DNA from 2 places in the Streptomyces sp. NPDC057939 genome. Region 1 is predicted to be linked to the other one. Evidence: riboswitches for the same ligand, from Rfam matches in the RefSeq annotation. Region 1 holds a riboswitch; the other holds the start of a gene.
The links. A riboswitch is a leader RNA that binds a small molecule or an ion and turns the genes downstream of it on or off. The one in region 1 is predicted to bind cyclic di-AMP.
Positions count from the first base shown of each region.

Region 2: linked by a shared signal. The riboswitch ahead of ACFVS6_RS10135 (peptidoglycan DD-metalloendopeptidase family protein) and the one ahead of ACFVS6_RS26195 (transglycosylase family protein) in region 1 are both predicted to bind cyclic di-AMP.

Region 1 is NZ_JBHVPG010000027.1:39,560-46,772, forward strand. It holds gene ACFVS6_RS26175 (nucleoside triphosphate pyrophosphohydrolase) at 1-666, shown strand, start outside; gene ACFVS6_RS26180 (globin domain-containing protein) at 718-1,920, opposite strand; gene ACFVS6_RS26185 (cytochrome P450) at 2,042-3,316, shown strand; gene ACFVS6_RS26190 (transglycosylase family protein) at 3,431-4,477, shown strand; cyclic di-AMP (ydaO/yuaA leader) riboswitch at 4,752-4,922, shown strand; gene ACFVS6_RS26195 (transglycosylase family protein) at 4,925-5,677, shown strand; gene eno (phosphopyruvate hydratase) at 5,975-7,213, shown strand, end outside.
Region 2 is NZ_JBHVPG010000006.1:221,395-228,607, forward strand. It holds gene ACFVS6_RS10125 (MBL fold metallo-hydrolase) at 1-1,005, opposite strand, end outside; gene ACFVS6_RS10130 (SGNH/GDSL hydrolase family protein) at 1,144-1,929, opposite strand; gene ACFVS6_RS10135 (peptidoglycan DD-metalloendopeptidase family protein) at 2,092-3,132, opposite strand; cyclic di-AMP (ydaO/yuaA leader) riboswitch at 3,137-3,303, opposite strand; gene ACFVS6_RS10140 (tyrosine-protein phosphatase) at 3,622-4,443, shown strand; gene ACFVS6_RS10145 (aspartate aminotransferase family protein) at 4,471-5,874, opposite strand; gene hpnH (adenosyl-hopene transferase HpnH) at 5,871-6,902, opposite strand; gene ACFVS6_RS10155 (1-hydroxy-2-methyl-2-butenyl 4-diphosphate reductase) at 6,908-7,213, opposite strand, start outside.

The DNA of each region.
Region 1 (7,213 bases):
TACGACCTGCCCGGCGCCCGGCTGCTCGACGTGGTCCAGGTGATGGACCGGGTGCGGCGCGAGTGCCCCTGGACCTCCCGGCAGACCCACGAGGGGCTGGTGAAGTACGCGCTGGAGGAGGCGTACGAGCTGGTGGAGGCCATCGAGGGCGGGGACCGCGCCGAACTGCGCGAGGAACTCGGCGACGTCCTCCTCCAGGTCGTCTTCCACGCCCGCATCGCGCAGGAGGGCACGGAAGCCGACCCGGACGACGACGGTGACGCCGATGACGACGCCGACGGGCCGTTCTCGATCGACGACGTGGCAGGCGACCTCGTCGACAAGCTGATCCGGCGGCACCCGCACGTCTTCGGCGACGAGAAGGCCGACACCCCCGAGGAGGTCCACGCGCACTGGCAGGCCACCAAGGCCGTCGAGAAGCAGCGGGCGTCGGTGACGGACGGGGTCCCCCTGGCCCAGCCGGCCCTCGCCCTCGCGGCCAAGCTGGCGGGCCGGGCCCGGGCGGCGGCGTTGCCCGTGGAACTGCCCCGGGGCGAGGGGATCGGCTACGAGCTGCTGGCGCTGGCGGCGCGCGCCGAGGAGGCGGGAACCGACCCCGAGACCGCGCTGCGCGCGGCGGCCCGCGCCTACCGGGACACGATCCGGGCGGCCGAGGGCGTCGAGTAGCGCTCCGGCGGGGAGCCGGCGAAGCGTCGGGCAGGGGCCGGGCGGCGCCCCTCAGTCCTCGCGCGGGGAGCGTCCCGACGGGTTGTGCCAGTGCGGGGCGGGCCGGTTCAGGAACCACTCGCCGAAGCCCGTCGGCCGGTTCGGGGCGGCGCCGACGGGGGGAACGGCGTCGTGGAAGAGGCGGTCGGGGCGGGCCCCGAGCCCTTCCAGCAGCTGAACCGTCTCGTCGACGAACTGGGGCGGCCCGCTGAGGTGGACGTCCTGCTCCCGCCACATCCCCCGGTTGCTGAGCGCGGTCGCCAGCCGGTCGGTCGCCTGGTTGCGGTGCCGGCCCGGGGCGGGCGTGATGTAGGTGACGGCGAGCCAGCTCAGTGAGGCGGCGTACGCGTCGATGAGCGGCCTGTCGTAGAGGTGCGCGGCGTCCCGGGCGACCACGAAGAGCCGCACGTCGTGGTCGGGAGGACGTTCGACCAGGTCCTCCAGCATGGCGCGGACGGGTGCCCAGCCGGTCCCGGCGGCGATGAGGGTGATCGGCCGGTCGGCGCGGCGCAGGATCGACGACCCGCCGGGGGCCCCGAGCCGCAGCCGCTCGCCGGGCCGCACCTCGCGGACCAGGGCGGTGCTGAGCCTGCCGCCCTCGACGCGGCTGACGTGGAGGTCGACGGTGCCGTCGGCGCGGGGCGCGTTGCCCAGCGAGTACGTCCGCCAGGTGGTCGGCACGCGCGCGCTGCTCACGCTCACGTACTGGCCCGGGAGATGGGGGAGGGGGGCGTGCGGCCGCAGGGTCAGTACGGCGATGTCCTCCCCGTACTGGAGGTGCCGCACGATCTCGGCGTCCCACCAGGGCGGTGAGTCGTCGGCGGCGGCGCCGGCCGTCATCACGTCGGCGATCACCTGGTAGGCCTCGGCCCAGGCCTTCTCGGTGGCCGGGCTCCAGGCCTCGCCGGAGGTCTCGGCGAGCGCGGCGAGCAGGCTGGCGCCGACGGCCGCGTAGTGCTCGGGTCCGACGAGGAACTTGCGGTGGTCGCGGCCGAGGTCCTGGAGGTAGGGAACGAGGGTCTCGTCCTCCAGGCGCGAGATCACATGGGTGAGGGCCGCGAAGAGCCGGTCCCGCTGCCGCTCCATGTCCTCGGAGGCGGTCGGGAAGAGCTCACGGATCCCGGGGTTGTGCCAGAACAGGTGGGAGTAGAAGTACTTGACCGCGTGCTCGGCCCTCCTCTCCACCACCGCGAAGCTGCTTTTCAAGATCCTCACATCCACAAAACCGAAAGTAGGAACGGCGGGGAACGGGACGTCAAGGGATGGACGATCTACGGACAGCCTCGACGAACACCCCATATCGGATCGCCGGTACGGTCCGGGATACGGTCTGCGGGTGCATGAGCAGACCTCCGCGACCCCGGCCGATTCCCCCTCCACGGAGGGCCCGACCCTCTTCGACTGGGAGTTCGCGACCGACCCCTACCCCGCCTACGCCTGGCTGCGCGAGCACTCCCCGGTGCACCGCACCAAGCTCCCCAGCGGGGTCGAGGCCTGGCTCGTGACCCGCTACGCCGACGCCCGGCAGGCGCTCGCCGACCAGCGCCTCAGCAAGAACCCGGCGCACCACGCCGAACCCGCGCACGCCAAGGGCAGGACCGGCATCCCGGGGGAGCGCAAGGCGGAGCTGATGACGCACCTGCTGAACATCGACCCGCCGGACCACACCCGACTGCGCAGGCTGGTGTCGAAGGCGTTCACCCCGCGCCGCGTCGCCGAGTTCACCCCGCGCGTGCAGGAGCTCACCGACCACCTGATCGACGCCTTCGCCGCGAAGGGGGAGGCCGACCTCATCCACGAGTTCGCCTTCCCGCTCCCCATCTACGCCATCTGCGAGATGCTCGGCGTACCGCGCGAGGACCAGGACGACTTCCGCGACTGGGCCGGGATGATGATCCGCCACGGCGGCGGTCCGCGCGGCGGGGTCGCCCGCTCGGTCAAGCGGATGCGCACCTATCTCGGGGAACTCATCCACCGCAAAAGGGATGACCTGGGCAATGACCTCATCTCCGACCTGATCCGGGCGAGCGACCACGGCGACCACCTCACCGAGGCCGAGGCCACGGCGATGGCGTTCATCCTGCTGTTCGCCGGCTTCGAGACGACCGTGAACCTCATCGGCAACGGCGTCCACTCCCTCTTCATGAACCCGGAACAGCGCGAGCGCCTCCAGGCCTCCCTCGCGGCCGGCGAGAGTGGCCTGCTGGAGACCGGCGTCGAGGAACTCCTGCGCTACGACGGCCCGGTGGAGCTGGCGACCTGGCGGTTCGCGACCGTGCCGCTGACCCTGGGCGGGCAGGAGATCGCGGCCGGCGACCCGGTGCTGGTGGTCCTCGCGGCGGCCGACCGCGACCCCGAGCGGTTCGCCGATCCGGACGCCCTGGACCTGTCCCGCGGTGACAACCAACACCTCGGGTACGGCCACGGGATCCACTACTGCCTCGGCGCTCCGCTCGCCCGGCTCGAAGGGCAGACGGCGCTCGCGACTTTGCTGACGCGTCTGCCGGATCTGGAACTTGCCGTTCCTCCCGCGGACCTGCGCTGGCGCGGCGGACTCATCATGCGTGGCCTGCGCACCCTTCCGGTTCGCTTCACACCTCGAAACAACTGAGACGCATTCCGACGCCGTCTGATCACACGTCAGTCACCTACCGAACTTGTGACAATCGTTCGAAGGCCGCTAGGTTCTGCCGTTACCCCGCCGTTATGCGAAAGGTGCAGCCTCATGCGTTCCGGGAACGGCCGCCACAGACGCCCCCGCCAGGTACCCGCCCTGGTCGTCACCGCCGGAGTCACCGGCTCCGCACTCGCCCTGCCCCTGCTCGCCGCCACGAACGCCAGTGCGGCCGACACGAGCACGTGGGACAAGGTGGCCGACTGCGAGAGCGACGGCAGTTGGAGTGCCAACTACGGCAGCGGTGAGTACGGGGGGCTCCAGTTCACCCAGGAGCAGTGGAGGAACGCGGGCGGACTCGCCTACGCGGAGCGCCCGGACCTCGCCAGCCGCTCCCAGCAGATAGCCGTCGGCGAGAAGGTGCTGGCCTCGCAGGGCCCCCAGGCGTGGCCGCTGTGCGCCGCCTCGGCCGGTCTGACCCAGCAGGGCCCGGCCGCCGCGGTGGACCCGGGTGACCCCCGGCCCGCCGGCCCGGTCGCGCCCACCCCCGTCCGGCCCGAGGGTTCGGTGCCCGTCACCGGCTCCGAGCCCGCCGTCGACTTCGGGGCCCCGACCCCGCAGCCGGGCCAGGAAGGCCCCTCCACCGGCCCGACCGGCCTGCCGGACTACCCGCTGGGCCCCACCAGCGGACTGCCCGTCATGCCCGACCCCGTCTCCCCGGCCCCGTCCACGGACCCGACGGTCCCGCCGACGACCGTGCCGCCCACCACGACCCCGCCCACCACGGCGCCCACCACTCCGGCGGACCCGACGGCCCCGGGCACCCCGACCGTCCCGGGCACCCCCACCACCCCGGTGGACCCGACGGCCCCCGTGACCCCGCCCCTCCCGGGTGCCACGCCCACGGCCGTGCCCGCCGGTGTGGTCGACGGAGCGGGCAAGCACCGCGGTCCGGCGGCCGACGAGGCGCCGGGCGCTTCTGACGCCGCGTCGAAGCCCTCGTACACCGTGAAGGCCGGCGACAGCCTCACCGCGATCGCCGACGCCAAGGGCCTCAAGGGTGGTTGGAACGAGCTGTACGCGGCCAACGAGCAGCTCATCGGGAAGGACGCCGACCTCATCAAGCCGGGTCAGAACCTGGATCTAACCAAGGAATAGGGGCAGTTCGACCATCCGGAAAGAGCTGAATGTCCGTTATCGGCAAATGAGACATGCGTCTCTTCCGATCAACTGGCGTGTCTCATTCCGGAACTTCCACAAACCCGCCCCTCACCTGCGTAAACGTACTTTTGAGGATGGCAAGTAGGCCGGTTTCTCCCTGATGTCGCGCGTTGAACATCAGGGGGAGACCTGTCTACCTTCTGAGTCGCTCGCCACCGCGGGCTCCTTCGACCGCATCGCCGAATCCTGCCGGCGGACGGGGGGAACAGTCGTCGCGCAAGCGCCGAAGGCAGGAGCGGGGGAACCAAGGTAGGCGCCGGGAAAGGCCGTTGAGAGACGGCTGCGTACCGGCTTGGGGTTAAGCCACGTGCTCGACACGTGACCGGGCAACTCATCCGCCCGAACCCGACAGCTCACCTCGAAGGCGTCGGTGAGGAGAAATCCATGCTGCTTTCCGGCAAGGGCAAGCACCGTCGCGGCTCCAAGGCCGTCCGTATCGTCACGCTCGCCGGTGTCGCCGGTGTCGCCGTCGCGGCTCCGCTGATGGCCGCCGGTACCGCGAGCGCCGCGACCGTCTCCGAGTGGGACAAGGTCGCGCAGTGCGAGTCCGGTGGCAACTGGGCCATCAACACCGGCAACGGCTACTACGGCGGCCTGCAGTTCTCGGCCTCCACCTGGGCCGGGTACGGCGGCAAGGCGTACGCCGCGACGGCCAACCAGGCCAGCAAGTCCCAGCAGATAGCCATCGCCGAGAAGGTCCTCAAGGGCCAGGGCAAGGGCGCCTGGCCGCACTGCGGCAAGGGCCTGTCCAACTCCGCGTACAACGGCGGCGGCTCGACCACCACGCCCGCCAAGCCGAAGCCCGAGACGAAGCCGGCCAAGCCCGCCCCGGCGAAGCCCGCGAAGCCGGCCACGCCCGCCAAGCCGAGCACGCCGAAGGCCGAGCCGAAGCGCACCGAGGTCCCCGTCTCGCGCTCCGAGCGCGTCGAGACCCCGGCCATCAAGCCGCAGGCCCCCAAGACCGAGGCCCCGGCCACCGGCAACGGTTCCTACGTGGTCAAGGCCGGCGACACCCTGGGCACCATCGCCCAGGCGAACGGCGTCAAGGGCGGCTGGGAGAAGCTCTTCCAGCTGAACAAGGACACCGTCAAGGACGCCGACCTGATCTTCCCGGGTCAGAAGCTGAAGCTCAGCTGAATTCCGGCATAACACCGCATCACCCGCGGTCTCCGCAGCATGCCCACCGCCCGGCGCGTATCCCCCCACGCGCCGGGCGGCGGCATGTTCCGGGACCGTTCCGGCCCGCTCCCGGCGGTCCGGAAACCGAATCTTCAAGAGACCTATGTCCTGGAAGAGGGGCATTCAGCCCCTATTTCGTCCCAGGACCCGGGCGGTCGGCGGGCCCAGTGCCCGGAGCCGGTTAGGCTCTAGGCGGCAAGGCCATCCCACGGCCTGACACGCCACCGCACACCCAGCGTCACATCCCAGAAGGAGATGCTCGTGCCGTCCATCGACGTCGTCGTAGCCCGGGAAATCCTGGACTCCCGAGGCAACCCCACGGTCGAGGTCGAGGTGGGCCTCGACGATGGCAGCACCGGCCGTGCTGCAGTTCCGTCCGGCGCCTCCACCGGTGCATTCGAGGCCATCGAGCTGCGTGACGGTGACCCCAACCGTTACTTCGGCAAGGGTGTCGAGAAGGCCGTCCTCGCCGTCATCGAGCAGATCGGCCCGGAGCTCGTCGGCTACGACGCCACCGAGCAGCGCCTGATCGACCAGGCCATGTTCGACCTGGACGCCACCGAGAACAAGGGCTCCCTCGGCGCCAACGCCATCCTCGGCGTGTCCCTCGCCGTCGCGCACGCCGCGTCCGAGGCCTCGGACCTGCCGCTCTTCCGCTACCTCGGCGGCCCGAACGCGCACCTGCTGCCCGTTCCGATGATGAACATCCTCAACGGTGGGTCGCACGCCGACTCCAACGTGGACATCCAGGAGTTCATGATCGCCCCGATCGGCGCGGAGTCCTTCTCCGAGGCGCTGCGCTGGGGTGCCGAGGTCTACCACACCCTCAAGAAGGTCCTCCACACCAAGGGCCTCTCCACCGGCCTCGGTGACGAGGGCGGCTTCGCCCCGAACCTGGAGTCCAACCGCGCCGCGCTCGACCTCATCGTCGAGGCCATCAAGCAGGCCGGCTACGTCCCGGGCAAGGACATCGCGCTCGCGCTCGACGTCGCCGCGTCCGAGTTCTACAAGGACGGCAAGTACGAGTTCGAGGGCCAGTCCCGCTCGGCCGCCGAGATGACCGAGTACTACGAGGAGCTCGTCTCCGCGTACCCGATGGTCTCCATCGAGGACCCGCTGTACGAGGACGACTGGGCCGGCTGGAAGACCCTCACCGACAAGCTGGGCACCAAGGTCCAGATCGTCGGCGACGACCTCTTCGTCACCAACCCGGAGCGCCTGGCCCGCGGCATCGAGGAGGGCTCCGCGAACGCCCTGCTCGTGAAGGTGAACCAGATCGGTTCGCTGACCGAGACCCTCGACGCCGTCGAGATGGCCCAGCGCAACGGCTTCAAGTGCATGATGTCGCACCGCTCCGGCGAGACCGAGGACGTCACCATCGCCGACCTCGCGGTCGCCGTGAACTGCGGCCAGATCAAGACCGGCGCCCCGGCCCGCTCGGACCGCGTCGCCAAGTACAACCAGCTGCTGCGCATCGAGGAGATCCTCGACGAC
Region 2 (7,213 bases), on a different contig from region 1:
GTGCGGGGCGAGGTTGAAGGTGCCCCAGTGGATCGGCAGGAGCACGCCGTGCGCCTTGCCGCCCTGGAGGTCGAGCTGGGCCCGGATGCCCTCGTCGGGTGTCATGTGGATGTCGGGCCACGGGCCCGGGTCCGGGGTGCGGTCCTCGTGGTTCTTCGGCCAGTACTCCGAGTAGGCGCCGATCTGGATCATCGTCGCGTCGAAGGGGCCGTGGGCGGCGCCGATGTCCTTGAAGCCCGGGAAGTAGCCGGTGTCCCCGCTGTGGAACACCCGGTGCTCCTCGCCCGCGACGACCCAGGAGGCCCACAGGGTGAACTGCTGGTTGCGCAGGCCGCGGCCGCAGAAGTGCTGTGCCGGGGTGGCCGTGAGGGTGAGGCCGGCGACCTCGGTGGACTCGTTCCAGTCCAGCTCGCGCAGCCGTGAGGCCGGTACGCCCCAGCGTTCCAGGTGCGCGCCGACGCCGAGGGGGACGGCGAAGACCGTGTCCGTACCGGCCCGCGCCTTGATCGTGGGCAGGTCGAGGTGGTCGTAGTGGTCGTGGGAGATCACCACGACGTCGACCTCGCCCAGGGAGGCGAGCGGCACCGGCACCGGGTGCAGCCGCTTGGGCCCGGCGAAGGGGTAGGGAGAGCACCGCTCTCCCCAGACGGGGTCGAAGAGGACCCGGCGTCCGTCGATCTCCACGAGCACGCTGGAATGGCCCATCCAGGTCACCCGCAGGCCGCTGACCGGCGGCTTCGCCAGGTCGGCCAGGGTGGTCGGATGGACCGGGATCGGTGCGGCGGGGCTGCGGCGGACCCGCTGTTCCTTGTGGAAGTAGACCCGGGCGAACTCGGTCATCGACCCGGAGGGCCTGGTCCTGCCCTTCACCGGGTTCTGGAACACGCCGTCCGCGAAGTTCGGCGAGCGCTGGATCCGCTCCAGCCGCGCGCCGGAGGGGTCCGCCCCGAAGGCTTCGGAGCGCAGGGCGCGCAGCCTGGGACGCAGGGGAAGGGAGCCGGTCAAGGCGCCTCCTCAAGAGGGTGCGGTTCGAGGTGGCACGCTAGTACATGCACGCCCTTCCCAACGCGTACCGGCCCGTGAGGATTCCGCCCGGCGGGAACCCGCCGGGCGGAACGGGTGCTCGTCCGGCTCCCGCGTGCCCTACAGGGGCAGCAGGTCGGGGCGCTTCGCCGCGACGTGGTCGCCGGAGGACTCGCCCCGCAGCCGGCGTCCGATCCACGGCACGAGGTGCTCCCGGGCCCACTGGATGTTGTCGCGGGTCACGTCCACCGATCCGCGCGGCGGCGTGGGCGGCCACGGCTGGTCGGGATCGGCCGGGATCCCGTAGCCCAGCACCTGCGCGGCACGGAGCGCGACGCGGGTGTGGCCCTCGGGCGAGAGGTGCAGCCGGTCGCCGTCCCAGGCCCGCCGGTCCTGCACCGAGCGCAGCGACCAGAGGTCGAGCACCGGGCAGTCGTACCGGTCGGCGATGGAGCGCACGTGCGCGCTGTACGTGGCGACCTTGCCCCGGAGGTGCTTCAGGACCGGTACGCCCCGGGTGTCGAAGCCGGTGGTGATCATCACGAGGCCCACGGCGCCCGTGAGGTCGGCCACGGCCGCCTCGAAACGTTCCGCCACGTCGTCCGGGTCGCTGCCGGGGCGGATGATGTCGTTCCCGCCCGCGCAGAAGGTCACCAGGTCCGGTGCGAGGGCCCGGGCCCTCGGGACCTGTTCGGCCACGATCTGGTCGAGGAGCTTCCCCCGCACGGCCAGATTCGCGTACCGGAAGTCATGTTCGTCGCGCTGATCGGCGAGGAGCACGGCGAGGCGGTCCGCCCAGCCGAGATAGGAATCCCCGGGTCCCGGGTCTCCCACGCCTTCGGTGAAGCTGTCCCCGATCGCCGCGTACGAGCCGATGGTCTTGAGTGTCGTCGTCGTCGCTGCCACGGGAACACATCCTTCACCGTCGCAACCAACCTACGCCAACGTAATGAGGGGTTGACGGACCGTGATCTGTACCACGCGGGGGATAAGGAATAAGTACACGTGAGGCCGGGACCCCCCTCGGGTCCCGGCCTCACGCGTGTCCGTGTCCGACGGCGGGTGCCGTCAGAGGCTGGCGCCCTTGGAGCGGAGGTAGGCCAGCGGGTCGATGTCCGAGCCGTAGGACGGACCCGTGCGGATCTCGAAGTGGAGGTGCGGGCCGGTCACGTTCCCGGTCGCGCCGGAGAGGCCCACGCGCTGGCCGCCGGTGACGCTCTGGCCGGCCGAGACGGACAGCGAGGAGAGGTGCGCGTACTGGGAGTACTTGCCGTCCGCGTGCTTGATGACGACCTCGTTGCCGTACGAGCCGCCCCATCCGGCGGAGACCACGGTGCCCGCGCCGACGGCCTTGACGGTGGTTCCGGTGCTCGCCATGAAGTCGACGCCGGTGTGGTAACCGGAAGACCACATGCTGCCGCCCATGCGGTACGCGGTGGAGACTCCGCCGGCGACCGGGGCCACGAATCCGCCGGCCTTGGAGGGGCTCGACGGGGTGGAGGGCGCGGCCTGGCCGGAGCCGGCGGGCTTCTGCGCGGGCGCGGCCTTCCTGGGCGCGGCGGTCGGGGCGGAGGAACGCTCGCCGGACGCCTCAGGGCGGCTGGAGGACCGCTCGGAGCGGTCGGAGCGGGCGCCGGAGTCCGACTTGGGGGCGGAGTCCGGGGTGGACGCGCCGGCCGCCGACTGCTTCTTGGCGGGGGCCGGCTCGGCCGCCGCGCCGGGGGCGCCGAGGGTCAGCTTGAGGCCGGGGTGGATCAGGGAGGGGTCGTTGCCGACGGCGTCCCGGTTGTCGGCGTAGAGCTGCTCCCAGCCGCCGGTGAGGTTCCGCTCGGCGGCGATCTTCGAGAGGTAGTCGCCGGACACCACCGTGTAGACCGCGGCGGGCGCCGTGGGCGTCGCGGTGGGCGTGACGGCGGCGGCCCGGGGAGCCGCCGGGGCCTGCGGTGCCTGCGCGGGTGCGGTGGCGGGGGTCGCCGCGGGGGTGGCGGCCTGGGCTCCGGTGGCTCCGATCAGCGGCAGCGCGAGGGCGGCGCCGCCGGTGCCGGCCACGGTGAGACCGCGGGATATGGAACTGGACTTCGGGCGGCGGTGCTTACCCTTACCGGGCATGGCGAATTCCTCTCCGTCGCCTGCGAGGTGAGCTGTCGGGTTCGGACTGGAGATGTCCGGCCGACCGCGTCGAGGACGCGTGCGGCTTCACCCCTAGCCGTCCCGGAGAAAGCTCCGGTCCGGCGGCCTACCTGGTTCCCCCGCTCCTGCCGCGCGCGTCGATAGTCGGGTGCGGTTCCCGGGCGGCGGCAGGATTAGGCTGTCCACCCGGATCGGTCGTGAAGGTAATCGAGTCGGTACACGGGCAACAAGCCACACATTCCCTGACGCAATCACAGGTATGGGGGAGCGATGGAATTCCGGTCACCCTGTGTCCATTCCGGACCATCAACAACCGCCCTGGCGTGGGAATTCTGATTTCGCGAGCGGGCACGGACGGTCACCGTATGATCTGGCTCACGGAGCCTGGCGCGATCTCGCTTCTCCCCGTGGCAAGTTGCTCCCAACCGGCGTAATTCGGACACCTCAGGACGATGCGGAGGACCACACGTGACCCAGCGGATACCCCCACCCCTTCCGGCGCTGCCCGAACCGGAACCGGAGCTGACGGGAGTGCGCAATTTCCGTGACGTGGGCGGCCTGCCGACCGTCGACGGACGGAGGGTCAGGTCCGGACGACTGTTCCGAAGCGGACATCTGGCGCATGCGACCGAAACCGGAACAGAGTTCCTCGTCTCGCTCGGCCTGCACACGGTCTTCGACTTCCGCAACCGCGCCGACCACGCCCTGGAGGGGCCGGACGTGGAACTGCCCGGCGTGCGCTACGTGAACATCCCGTTGTCCGACCCGGCCGCCGGGAAGGAGTTCTGGAAGATGGTCCGCGAGGGCGACCTGGCCCAGCTGCGCACCGCCCTCGGGGAGGGCCGGGCGGCCGAGCGCATGACCACCTCGTACCGCACGATGATCCGCACCCGGACCACCGAACACAGCCGGGTCGTGCACGCGCTGGCCGAGGACAGCGTCCCCGCGCTGATGCACTGCGCCGCGGGCAAGGACCGGGCCGGTCTGTCGATCGCCGTCACGCTGCTCGCGCTCGGCGTCGAACGGGACGCCATCGTGGCGGACTACCTGGAGTCGAACGCCCCGCACCGCCGCTACCGGATGCGTCGCGGCACGGAGGCGGTCGAGCCCCGTCCGGCCGAGGCGGCGGAGCTGCTGGCGCCGCTCTTCGAGGCCCGCGCCGCCTACCTGGAAGCGGCGTACGCGACCATCGAGGAGGAGTGGGGCGAGGTGGACCGGTACCTCGCCGAGGGTCTCGGACTCGCGCCCGAGACCCTGGTCCGGCTGCGGGACCGGCTGCTGGAACCGTAGCGGCCGGGGTCCCCGGCCGGCAGGCCGTCAGCGGTTGCCGACGGCCTGCTTCACCAGCGTCCGACCGAAGTCCCACATGAGCGATCCCCCGCCGTGCGCCTCGTCCATGACCTCGCGGAAGGCCCCGACGAAGCGGTCCACGTCCCGTTCGTCGACGATCAGCGGCGGGATGAGCTTGATGACCTCCAGGTGGTCCCCGGAGACCTGGGTGAGGATCCGGTGCTTGAGCAGCAGCGGCACCACGACCATCTGGGCGAACAGGCCCTTGCGGGCGGCCTGGAGCATCGCCCAGCGGCTGCGCAGGCCCAACGAGGACGGCCGGCCGAACTCGATCCCGATCATCAGCCCGCGCCCCCGCACCTCGTGCAGCAGCTCGTACTCGTCCACGAGCGCGGCGAGCCGGCCGCGCAGCAGGTCGCCCATGGCGCGGGCGTTGGCGGTCACCTCCTCGTCCTCCATGACGCTCAGCACCGCCAGGCCGGCGGCCATCGCCTGCGCGTTGGAGCCGAAGCTCGCCGAGTGGACGAGGACGCGGTCCATGGACGAGTAGACGCGCTGGAAGATCCAGTCCTTGCCCAGGGTCGCGCCGACGGGGACGTAGCCGCCCGACAGGGCCTTCGCCACGCACACCAGATCCGGTTCCACGCCGGGTTCGTGCTGGTACGCGTAGAAATCGCCGGTGCGTCCGAGGCCGGTCTGCACCTCGTCGGCGATGAGCAGGGCCTTGTGCCGGTGGAGGAGTTCCTGCGCCGCGCGCAGGAATCCGGGGGGCGCGGCGAGCACGCCCTTGCCCTGGATCGGCTCCACGACGAAGGCGGCGACGTCGCCCCGCCGTAGTTCGCGTTCCAGGGCGTCCAGGTCGCCGAGCGCGATCCGCGTGTCGGGGAGCAGCGGTGCGAAGCCGTCCCGGAAGCCGGCTTCGCCGTTGACCGACAGCGAGCCGGTGGTGAGCCCGTGGAAGGCGTGGTCGCAGTAGAGGATCCTGGGCCGGCCGGTGGCGTACCGGGCGAACTTCAGGGCCGTCTCCACCGCCTCGGTGCCGCTGTTGCCGAAGAAGACCCGGTCCAGGTGGGGGCTGTGGGAGAGCAGTTTCTCGGCGAGCAGGCCCGGTAGCGGCTGGCAGTCGAAGCGGGTCAGGTCGGCGAGCTGGGCGTCCAGGACGTCGTGCAGGGCCTTGCGGACGACGGGGTGGTGCCGGCCCAGGCCCATGACCCCGAAGCCGGCCAGCATGTCGAGGTGGTCGTTGCCCTCGGCGTCCCAGAAGTGGGCGCCCTCGGCCCGTACGTAGACCTTGTCGAAGCCGATGGTGTGCAGCATCCGGGGCAGTTGGTGGTTCAGGTGGCGGGAGTGGAGCTCGTAGCGTTCGTCCCCGCGCTCGGCGAGCAGGGCGGCCAGGTCGAAGCCCCGGCCGCCCCCCTGGCCGGCGGTCATGACGAGGTGGCCCGGTTGCCGCCGATGGTCTCCCTGGCCGCTCGCAGGGATTCCTTGAGGGAGCCCATGGTGGCGAGGACGGCGGTGGGCTCGTAGCCGCAGTGCGCCATGCAGTTCGCGCAGCGCGGGTCCTTGCCGCGGCCGTACTTGTTCCAGTCGGTGTCCTCGATCAGCTCGCGGTACGTGGGCACGTAGCCGTCGCTCATCAGGTAGCAGGGGCGCTGCCAGCCGAAGAGGGAGTAATTCGGAATGGCCCAGGCGGTGCAGGAGAAATCCGCCTTGCCCTCCAGGAAATCGAGGAAGAGCGGCGAGTGGTTGAGCCGCCAGCGCCGCCGGTTCCCGCCCGCGAAGGCCTTCTTGAAGAGTTCGCGGGTCTGTTCGACGCCCAGGAAGTGTTCCTGGTCAGGGGCCTTTTCGTAGGCGTAGGCGGGCGAGATCATCATCTCGTCGACCCGGAGGTCGTCATTGAGGTAGTTCAGGACCTCGATGATGGTCTGGGGGGTGTCGGTGTTGAAGAAGGTGGAGTTGGTCGTCACCCGGAAACCGCGCCGCTTCGCCTCCTTGATGGCCGCGACCGCCTCGTCGAAGACGCCTTCCTTGGCCACCGATTCGTCGTGCCGTTCGCGCAGCCCGTCGATGTGGACGGCGAAGGCGAAATAGGGGGACGGGGTGAACTTCTCGATCTTCTTGCGGAGCAGCATCGCGTTGGTGCAGAGGAAGACGTACTTCCGCTTGGCCACCAGCTGCCGGACGATCTCGTGGATCTGCGGGTGCATCAGGGGCTCGCCGCCCGCGATGGACACCATGGGGGCGCCGGACTCCAGCACGGCGCCGACGGCTTGGGCCACCGGCATGCGCTGCTTGAGGACCCCGGCCGGGTGCTGGATCTTCCCGCACCCCTCGCAGGCCAGGTTGCAGGCGTAGAGCGGCTCCAGTTCCACGATCAGCGGGAACTTCTCCCGCTTGCGGAGCTTCTGTTCGAGAAGATAGGTCCCGACCCTGATGGACTGGCGCAGTGGCATGGCCATCTGGCTCACCTCCTGGGGAGCAGCGAAGAACGGTGCCATTCATGGAACGCGGGCAGTAGGGCACGCAGTACACGGAACGCCGATATTCCACCGCGGACGGTGCCGATGCGGACGAGCTCGTGCTCAGGAGCGTCCACGATCACCCGGACGGCCGCAACGGGGCGTCCCTCCCCCGCCGGGGTGCGGGCGCCCCGGGTGGCGGTCCACAAGGTGGCCGCCGACTCCATGTCGACCGCGACGGCGCCGGTGGCGCGCAACCGGGCGCGCTCCTGGCCGCGGACGACGTGGTCGGACCCGGTCAGCGCGCCGGT